DNA from 2 places in the Methylobacterium sp. J-092 genome. Region 1 is predicted to be linked to the other one. Evidence: predicted binding sites of a transcription regulator. Region 1 holds the regulator's gene; the other holds the start of a gene.

The links. The regulator LexA, encoded in region 1, represses DNA repair genes until DNA is damaged. The targets are predictions, from matches to a motif close to TGTTCNNNNTGTGTTCNG.
Region 2: the regulator LexA is predicted to act here: its motif matches at 2,153-2,170, upstream of MKK60_RS27365 (ATP-dependent helicase).

Annotation. Positions count from the first base shown of each region.
Region 1 is NZ_JAKSXU010000186.1:4,157-8,914, forward strand. Features, by position in the region: partial or broken gene MKK60_RS22080 (ComEC/Rec2 family competence protein) at 1-1,354, shown strand, start outside; gene lexA (transcriptional repressor LexA) at 1,348-2,088, opposite strand; gene MKK60_RS22090 (NAD(P)-dependent oxidoreductase) at 2,259-3,197, opposite strand; gene MKK60_RS22095 (response regulator) at 3,495-3,878, shown strand; gene MKK60_RS22100 (protein phosphatase CheZ) at 3,917-4,441, shown strand; gene MKK60_RS22105 (creatininase family protein) at 4,508-4,758, shown strand, end outside.
Region 2 is NZ_JAKSXU010000216.1:20,172-24,929, reverse strand. Features, by position in the region: gene MKK60_RS27375 (AsmA family protein) at 1-1,642, opposite strand, end outside; gene MKK60_RS27370 (hypothetical protein) at 1,760-1,996, opposite strand; gene MKK60_RS27365 (ATP-dependent helicase) at 2,181-4,568, shown strand.

The sequences.
Region 1 (4,758 bases):
CGCGGCGCTGGCGATGGTCGGGGTCACCGCCTACTGCGTCTTCTCCGGCTGGGACATCGCGGCCGAGCGTTCCCTCGTGATGACCCTGATCATGCTCGGGGCGATCCTGGTCGATCGCCCGGCGCTCAGCATGCGCAACCTCGCTCTCGCCGCGCTCATCGCGCTCTCGCACGAGCCGGAAGGCTTGCTCGGCCCGAGCTTCCAGATGTCGTTCGGGGCGGTGGCCGGCCTCATCGCCTGCGCCCGCCTGATCGATGGAGGGATGTTCCGCCGCGACGGGGCCGGGCGGATCGGCCGGCTGATCGCGCTGTCGCTGACGACGGTGGTCGGCACCCTCGGCACGACGCTCGTGGCGCAGGTCGCGACCGCGCCCTTCGCCACCTACCACTTCCAGACCGTCCAACCCTTCGGGCTGATCGGCAACGCGCTCACCCTACCGCTGGTCTCGCTCGCGGTGATGCCGGCGGCGGTGCTGGGCATCGTCGCCTACCCGTTCGCCCTCGACCAGCCGGTCTGGTGGCTGATGGGACTGGCGGTGCGCGGCATGCTGACCATCTCCGGCTGGATCCAGGGGCTCGGGCGCGCCAACGTCGTGGTCCCGGCCTTCGGCACCGCCGCGCTCGGGTGCCTCGCCGCGGGGCTGCTGCTCGCGACGCTCCCGGTCTCGCGCCTGCGCTGGCTCGCCCTGCCGCCGGCGCTGCTCGGGCTCGGCCTGGCGACGATGCCGGCCCGCTACGACATCTACGTCGACCGCCAGGGCAGCGGAGCGGCGGTGCGCCGCGCCGACGGCAGCCTCGTCGCCCTCGGGCGGCCGTCGAACTTCGTGCTGGAGCAGTGGCTGAAGGCCGACGGCGACGGCAGGCCGGGCGCGCAGGCGACGGGCGGTTCCGTTTGCGACCGGATCGGATGCACGCTTCGGTTGGCCGACGGGCGCGCGGTGGCGCTTCTGAAGGATCGCCGCGGCTTCGCGCAGGATTGCGCCAAGGCCTCGGTGCTGATCACGGCGCTCGCCGCACCGCCCGGCTGCGCCGCCGCCCTCGTCATCGATCGCGCCTACCTCGCCAGCCACGGCGCCGTGGCGATCCGCGTCGAGCCGAATGGCTTCATTCTGGCCGACACGCATGAGCCGGGACGGACGCTGCCGTGGCGCCCCGCGATGGTCCGTCCCCCGCCCCAGGGAACGGATGACGCGGCAGCGGGCGGATCGTCGCCCGCGGCCGAGCCCAAGCCGAAGGACGTCCCGTTCCAGGGCATGGCCGTACCGCCCCCCCGGGCGGAGGACGCCGACCCGGCACCCGACGATCCGGCCGCGGACGGCCCGAACCCGGAGATGCCGGGCGAGACCCTTCAGTAACGGCGCACGAGGCTGACCAGGCGGCCCTGGATCTGCACCCGATCCGGCCCGAGCACGCGGGTCTCGTAGGCCGGGTTCGCGGCTTCGAGCGCGATCGAGGAGCCGCGACGGCGCAGCCGCTTCAGCGTCGCCTCCTCGTCGTCGATCAGCGCCACGATGATGTCGCCGGTGTTGGCGGTGTCCTGCTTGCGGATGACCACGAGGTCGCCGTCGAGGATGCCCGCCTCGACCATCGAGTCGCCGCGGACCTCCAGGGCGTAGTGCTCGCCGCCGGCCAGGAAGTCCGGCGACATGGTGATCGCGTGGCTCTGGTTCTGGATCGCCGAGATCGGCGTGCCGGCCGCGATCCGGCCCATCACCGGGATCGACACCGCGCGCCCGCTGTCGTCGACCATCTGCGTCGTGGAAGGACGCGGCGGCACGGCCTTCGAGCGCCCGCCCTCGACCACGCTCGGGGTGAACCGGCGCGGCGCGGCGGGAGCTGCCGGCACCGGGGCGGGCGCGCTGGAGCGGCCGGCGCCGTCGGGCATGCGCAGCACCTCGATCGCCCGAGCCCGATTCGGAAGCCGGCGCAGGAAGCCGCGCTCCTCTAGGGCGGTGATCAGCCGGTGGATGCCGGATTTCGACTTGAGATCGAGGGCGTCCTTCATCTCGTCGAACGACGGCGGAACCCCGTCCTCGCGCATCCGCTCGTCGATGAATCGCAGGAGATCCAGCTGTTTACGGGTCAGCATCGGCGCGGCTCGCAGGAATGCGCGGCCACACGAAGGTGGAGCCGCAGAAACAAAACACGAACACGTTAAACGTTCGTCAAGTGTTCCGCAAGGGTTCTCATCGGCCGATCCGACCGTTGCATCGAATTTCGTCGCGCGCCGAGCCCTTTTCGATCGCTGTGCTGCGGGGCTCAGCCCTCGAGGCTGCGGCGCACGGCGCGGGCGGTGACCGCCGAGACGCGCACGTTCGATTCCCGCGTCACGCCGGCGATGTGCGGGGTCAGGATGAGGTTCGGCACGTCGATCAGCGCCGCGCCGCCCGCGGCGTCCACGGGCTCCTGGGCGAACACGTCGAGCGCCGCCCCGCCGAGGTGCCCGGACCGAAGCGCCGCGGCGACGGCGGCCTCGTCCACGACGCCCCCGCGGGCGGCGTTGATCAGGATCGCGCCCGGCCGCATCCGGGCGATCGCCGCCGGCCCGATCATGTCGCGCGTCGCCTCGGTCAGCGGCACGTGCAGCGAGAGCACGTCGCTCGTTGCGACCAGCGCGTCAAGGGTCAGGCTCGCCACCGCGCCGTGCGCCGGGCGCCACGCGGCGTCGTCGGGCGCAAGGTGCGGGTCGAAGGCGGCGACGGTCATGTCGAGGGCCGCCGCACGGCGGGCGGTCTGGCGGGCGATCGCGCCGAAGCCGACGAGGCCGAGGCGCTTGCCGGCGATCTCGCGTCCCATCAGCGCGTTGCGCGGCCACGCGCCCGCGGCGACCTGCGCGCTCGCGCCGTAGGCGCCGCGCAGCAGCAGCAACGCGGTGCCGATCACGTACTCGGCCACCGCGCCGTCGTTGGCGCCGGTCGCGGGATGGACCGCGATCCCGCGGGCGGCGCAGGCGGCCAGATCGATGTTGTCGAGCCCGACGCCGAGGCGGCCCACCACCCTGAGGTCGGATGCCGCCGCGAGCAGGCCCGCGCGCACCTGCGTGCGGTTGCGGACGATCAGCCCGGACGCGCCCGCGAGCGCCGCGCGCAGGGCGTCCGGCCGGTCGACCAGGGTCGGATCGTAGAGCGTCTCGAACCCCGCGAGCTCCGCCGCGATCGCGGCCTCGTCCATGAACTCGCTGATGACGACCTTGCGCATGGGGCGGCGATCCTTCTCCGCGGCCGGGCCGGTGCCGGCGGGCTGCCCGCTCTGCCGCGGCGTCCGGGCGACGTCGCAGCTGGGGGCATCGTCATCACGCAGCCGAGCGCGTCGGTAAAGGCGGCCGCGCCGCCTATCCGAGTGGGTGCGCCGATCGCAGCGCGATTAACCGCTTCGCAATGCCGCCCGGCGTAAGGTCCCGGGCATGAGGTGCGACCAGCGACAGCGCCTCCCGACATTGCGTGACCGACGCCGACGGCCGAGCCGGCGATTCGGAGACACCGGAGCAGTTTGACCATGGCCCTCGATCTCAGCATGCCGATCCTGGTCGTCGACGACTACCAGACGATGGTTCGCATCATCCGCAACCTGCTCAAGCAGCTCGGCTTCGAGGAGGTCGACGACGCCTCCGACGGCACGGCCGCGCTGGCGCGCCTCAAGGGCCGCAAGTACGGCCTCGTGATCTCCGACTGGAACATGGAGCCGATGACCGGCTACGAGCTGCTTCGCCACGTCCGCGCCGACGAGGGCCTGCGCACCACGCCGTTCATCATGGTCACCGCCGAGTCGAAGACCGAGAACGTCATCGCCGCCAAGAAGGCCGGCGTGAACAACTACATCGTCAAGCCGTTCAACGCCGCGACCCTGAAGAGCAAGATCGAGGCGGTCTGCGGCGCCTGACCGACCTTTCGGGGCCGACACGCGGAGGAATGCTGACGATGGGTTTGCAAAGACCGCTCGGCGCGACGATCAACCCGGCGACCATGGTGTCCGAGTTAATCGAGATCGCGGACTACATCGCCCACGTGCGCGACGAGATCGCGGCCCTGCGCGCCAACGAGCTGACGCACGACCGCATCCCGATGGCGCACGAGGAGCTCGGCAACGTCCTCGCCGCGACCGCCGGCGCCACCAACACCATCATGGAGGCGGCCGAGTCGATGCTGGCGCTCCCGGACGGGCCGGAATACCGCGCCGCGGTCGAGAGCGGCATCGGCACGATCTTCGAGGCCTGCGCCTTCCAGGACATCACCGGCCAGCGCATCGGCAAGGTGGTCGCCGCCCTGCAGCAGTTCGAGCTGCGGCTCGCGCGCTTCGCCAGCGCGGTGCGGGCGCGGGACGCCGCCGGACAGGACCCGGCCGAGGCCGAGCGCAACGAGCGCGCCCAGCGCCTGCTCCTCAACGGCCCGCAGCCGAACGGCCCGGCGACGGCACAGGACGACATCGACGCCCTGTTCGCCTGAACCTCGACGGGAAGGGGCCGGCTCCGCTAGAGCGTTGCGCCTGACGTCGGGGCATCGGGGGACAGCATGGCGGCACGGCTCTGGTCCGACCTGACCACGCGCGAGGTCTCCGGGCGCGGCATGGGCCGCACGGTCGCGGTGCTGCCGGTGGCCGCGATCGAGCAGCACGGCCCGCACCTGCCGCTCTGCACCGACGTGGCGATCATGGAGGGCTACCTCGCGCGCGCCCGCGCCCTGGTGCCAGCCGATCTCGACGTGCTGGTGCTGCCGGTGCAGTCGGTCGGCAAGTCCGACGAGCACGACGCCTTTCCCGGTAC
Region 2 (4,758 bases), on a different contig from region 1:
CCGACTGGATGCTGGCCGAGAGCGTGCCGTTCCGGGTGCCGGTCGCGCCGTAGCGCAGGTCGCGCGCCTCGATGGTCAGGCCGAGGTCGTGGCCGTGCAGCCCCGCGAGCGCGTTGCCGAGGGGCGGCAGGCCGGCGACGTCGAGGCCGCGGGCGCGGATCTGCGCGTCGAACCGGCCGCGGGTCCGGCCCTCGGCCGGGGTGTAGCGGGCATTTCCGGTGACCTGCGCCTCGCCCAGCGCGAGCCGGAGGTTGCGCAGGGAGAACGCGGTGCCGGCCGCCGAGACCTCGGCCGAGACCTCGACCGGCCGCCCGTCGAGCAGCGCCCTCGGCGGCCCGTCGAGGCCGAGCCGGCGCAGGTAGCGCCCGAGCCCGTCGGAGGCCGCGGCCGCGAGCGCGACCGGGCCGGTGAAGCGCGGGCTCGGATCGGTGTCGATCTCGCCGCTGGCCGTGACGGTCGCCGCACCCGGCGCCACGGCCGAGAAGCGTCGCAGCAGCAGGCCGCCGGTGCGGTCGAGGGTGCCCGTGGCCTTGAGGTTGGACCATTCCTCGAAGCCGAGCACGGCCGCCTCGACCGAGAGGTCGAGGTCGAGCATCACCGGCAGGCCGCCACCCGATTTCGCGCCGACCTTGGGCAGGCCGCGCGCCACGAAGGCCTGCCCGCCCGGCGAGAGCAGGAAGGCGTCGAGGTCGAGGCGGCGCGCCTCCAGGGTCAGCCCCGCGCGCCAGCGGCGCAGGTCGATCTGGCCGCTGCCGGAAAGCCGCAAGGCTTGCCCGCCCGGATCGATCTCGGCGTTGACGCCCTCGAACCGGACGAGGGCGCCGCGGGCCTTGAACTTGCCGCCCAGCGCGAACGGCAGGTAGGCGCCGGCGGCCTGGGCCGGCGGGCCGACGACGAGGCGGGCGCTGCCCTCGGCCTCGGCGACGAGCGGGCGCGGCTCGGTGCTGCGGGCGCCGCCGCGCGGATCCGTCGGCACGAAGGCGACGCGGGCGTCGGCCTCGAAGCGCGGATGGGCGTCGCCGCCGCCCGAGAGCTTCAGGGCGACGGCGCCGTCCGCCGCCGGCTCGCCGCTGACCAGGGTGAACGGCAGGCCGCCGCTGGTGCCCGCGACCCGCCAGGGGCCGACGAGGGCCGGCGCCTGGATCTGCACGGCTTCCGCGTAGAACTGGTCGGTGCGCCCGGTCGCGGGCACCACCGTGGTCAGCAGCAGCTGCTGGACGTGGAGGTCTTCGATCGCGAGGTCGCGGCCGCGCAGGGCCTCGCCGAGGCCGGCCGGCACCACGAGGGCGTCGCCCTCGGTCACCGGCAGCTTGACCTCGGCGCGGCCGATCCGGCTCTCGGTGAAGCGGAACGCGCCCGCCAGCAGCGGGCTCAGGCCGAGCTCGGCCTTGACGAAGCGCAGATCGAGGGCGGGCCGTCCCGGCTCGTCGCCGAGATGAAGGCGGTCGAGGCGCAGGCGCGGCGAGGGCAGCAGCCGCACGTCGATGCGGCCCTCGCTGCGCACCGGCAGGCCGAGGGACCGGCTCACGGTCGCGTCGACGAAGGCGCGATGGGCCGGCCAGTCGATGAAGGGCGGCACCGCGAGCGCCGCGACGAGGATCAGGATGACGGCGCCCGCGAGCGCGGTCAGGAGGTCACGCACCGTGATCGTTCCGCATGCACCCCGCGCCACCCGGCGGGTTCACGGCGGGCATAGCACGGCGCGGGACCGCAGGCGCCAGGGCGCCCGCGGCCTCGGTTCAACGCCCGCGGGCTCGGCTCAGCGCCGGGGGGCGACGATCACGCCCGGGGTGGGTTGGGGTGCCTGCATCTGCTGGCTGCGCTGGATCTCCATGCGCGTGGTGTTGTTCTGCGAGGTGAGGTTCTGCTGCAGCGCCCGGGACTCGCCCTGGCGGGCGAAGGACTCGTTGGCGGCGTCGGGGTTGCCCTGCCGGACCTGCGCGAGGGCGGGCGTGGCGGCGAGGGCGGCGATAATGGCGATCGGCACGATGCGCATCGGGCGCTCCTGTGTGGGGGGTGTCTGTCGATGATGTGAGCAAGCGGCCGGCCTGCTTCAAGTTCCCGCCCGGCGGCTGCGCGGGGCGGCGACATTGCGTCCGGGCCTCGGCGATCGCGCCTCAGCGTCGAGGCCTCGGCGTCCGGGTCTCGACGCCGTTCGCGTTTTGGTCCAGGGATTGCCCATGCCGAACTCTTCGCATGCGACGCCGCCTTCCGACGCGGAGCGTGGCTCCAGCTCCATCGCCGCCCGCGCCATGGGGGCCTTGCGCCCGAGCGCGTCCTCCTATCTCGACGGCCTGAACGACGAGCAGCGCCGCGCCGTCGAGGCGACGGAGGGCCCCGTCCTCGTGCTGGCCGGCGCCGGCACCGGCAAGACGCGGGTGCTGACGACCCGCATCGCCCACCTGATCACGACCGGCCGGGCGCGGCCATTCGACATCCTGTCGGTGACCTTCACCAACAAGGCCGCGCGGGAGATGAAGCACCGCATCGGCACGCTGATCGGGCCGGCCGGCGAGGGCATGCCCTGGCTCGGCACCTTCCACGCCATCGGCACCAAGATCCTGCGCCGCCACGCCGAGCTGGTGGGCTTGAAATCCGACTTCACGATCCTCGGCACCGACGACCAGCTGCGCCTGATGAAGCAGGTGCTGAAGGACCAGAACATCGACGAGAAGCGCTGGCCGGCACGCGCGCTCGGCCACGTCATCGACGGCTGGAAGAACCGCGGCCTCGGCCCGGACCAGATCCCGGCCGGCGAGGCGCAGGCCTTCGCCTTCGGCAAGGGCGGCGACCTCTACACCGCCTACCAGGCCCGGCTCGTCACGCTCAACGCGGTCGATTTCGGCGACCTGCTGCTGCTCTGCCTCAAGCTGTGGCGCGAGAATCCGGACGTGCTGGCCAACTACCAGGACCGGTTCCGCTACATCCTCGTCGACGAGTACCAGGACACCAACGTCGCCCAGTACCTCTGGCTCAGGCTGCTCGGGCAGGTGCGCAAGAACATCGCCTGCGTCGGCGACGACGACCAGTCGATCTACGGCTGGCGCGGGGCCGAGGTCGACAACATCTTGCGCTTCGAGCACGATTTTCCCGGTGCCGTGGTGGTCCGCCTCGAGCGCAACTACCGCTCGACGGGCCACATCCTGGCCGCCGCCTCGGGCCTGATCGCCAAGAACCAGGGCCGGCTCGGCAAGACCCTGCGCACGGAGGACGAGCTCGGCGAGCCCGTCACCGTGTCGGGCGCGTGGGATTCGGAAGAAGAGGCGCGGCTCCTGGCGGAATCGATCGAGGCGCTCCAGGCCAAGCAGCACCCGCTCTCCGAGATCGCGGTGCTGGTGCGGATCTCGGCGCAGATGCGCGAGATCGAGGACCGCTTCGTCCAGCTCGGCCTGCCCTACCGGGTGATCGGCGGCCCGCGCTTCTACGAGCGCGCCGAGATCCGCGACGCGCTGGCCTACCTGCGCGCGACCAACAACCCGTCCGACGACCTCGCCTTCGAGCGGATCGTGAACACCCCCAAGCGCGGCCTGGGCGACGCGACGCTGCAGCAGCTCCACCTCTACGCCCGCGCCGAGCAGGTCCCGCTGCTCCATGCCGCGCGAAAGCTCTGCGAGACCGACGAGCTCAAGCCCCGCGTGCGCTCGACGCTGCGCGCGCTCACCGAGAGCTTCTCGCGGTGGGCGCGGCTCGTCGAGAGCAACCCGCATTCCGAGGTGGCGCAGACCATCCTCGAGGAATCCGGCTACACCGAGATGTGGCAGAAGGAGAAGTCGGCCGACGCGGCCGGGCGGCTGGAGAACCTCAAGGAGTTCGTCCGCTCGATGGAGGAGTTCCCCGACATGGGCGCCTTCCTCGAGCACGTCTCGCTGGTGATGGAGGCCTCGGAGGCCGAGGGCGCCGAGCGCGTCTCGCTGATGACCCTGCACGCGGCCAAGGGGCTGGAATTCGACACGGTGTTCCTGCCCGGCTGGGAGGACGGCCTCTTCCCGAACCAGCGCGCCCTCGACGAGAGCGGCCGCGCGGGCCTCGAGGAGGAGCGTCGCCTCGCCCATGTCGGGCTGACGCGGGCCCGCAAGCGCGCGAAGCTGTCCTTTGCCGTCAACCGCCGCATCCACGGCCTGTGGTCCTCGACCATCCCGTCGCGCTTCATCGACGAGCTGCCGGAATCGGCGGTCGACGTGATCGAGGCGCCGGCCCACTTCTCCGCCGGCGCCTCGCGCTTCGACCGCAACCCGCAGCCCTTCGGCTCGAGCTACGGCACGCCGGGCTGGCAGCGGGCGCAGGCCAATACCGGGCAGCAGAGCAACTTCGGCAAGGGCGCGGCGCACACCACCGCCCGCGGCTTCGGCGCCTCGCCCGGCGGCGGGCGCGGCGGCCCGCGACAGATCGAGGGCGAGCTGATCGCCAAATCCACCGGCACGCCCTCGGCCTTCGAGGCCGGGATGCGGGTTCTGCACACCAAGTTCGGCCCCGGCGACGTAGCCGCCGTCGACGGCAACAAGCTCACCGTTGACTTCGACAAGGCCGGTCGCAAGATGGTGCTCGACAGCTTCCTGCAGCCGGCCTGAGGCCGCTCGCGGACGAGCGTGACGTCGGGCGTAGGACACGACCTTGGGCGGACCGGACACGGCCCCATCCCCCGACCGTCCCGGCGCACCATCCGCCGTCGTCCGAGCCATTTCAGCAACACCTGCCGGGCCCCGTCATGCGGCCGTCGCATCGCCCGACTCTATGGTGCGCGCGTTGCATGCTCCGGCA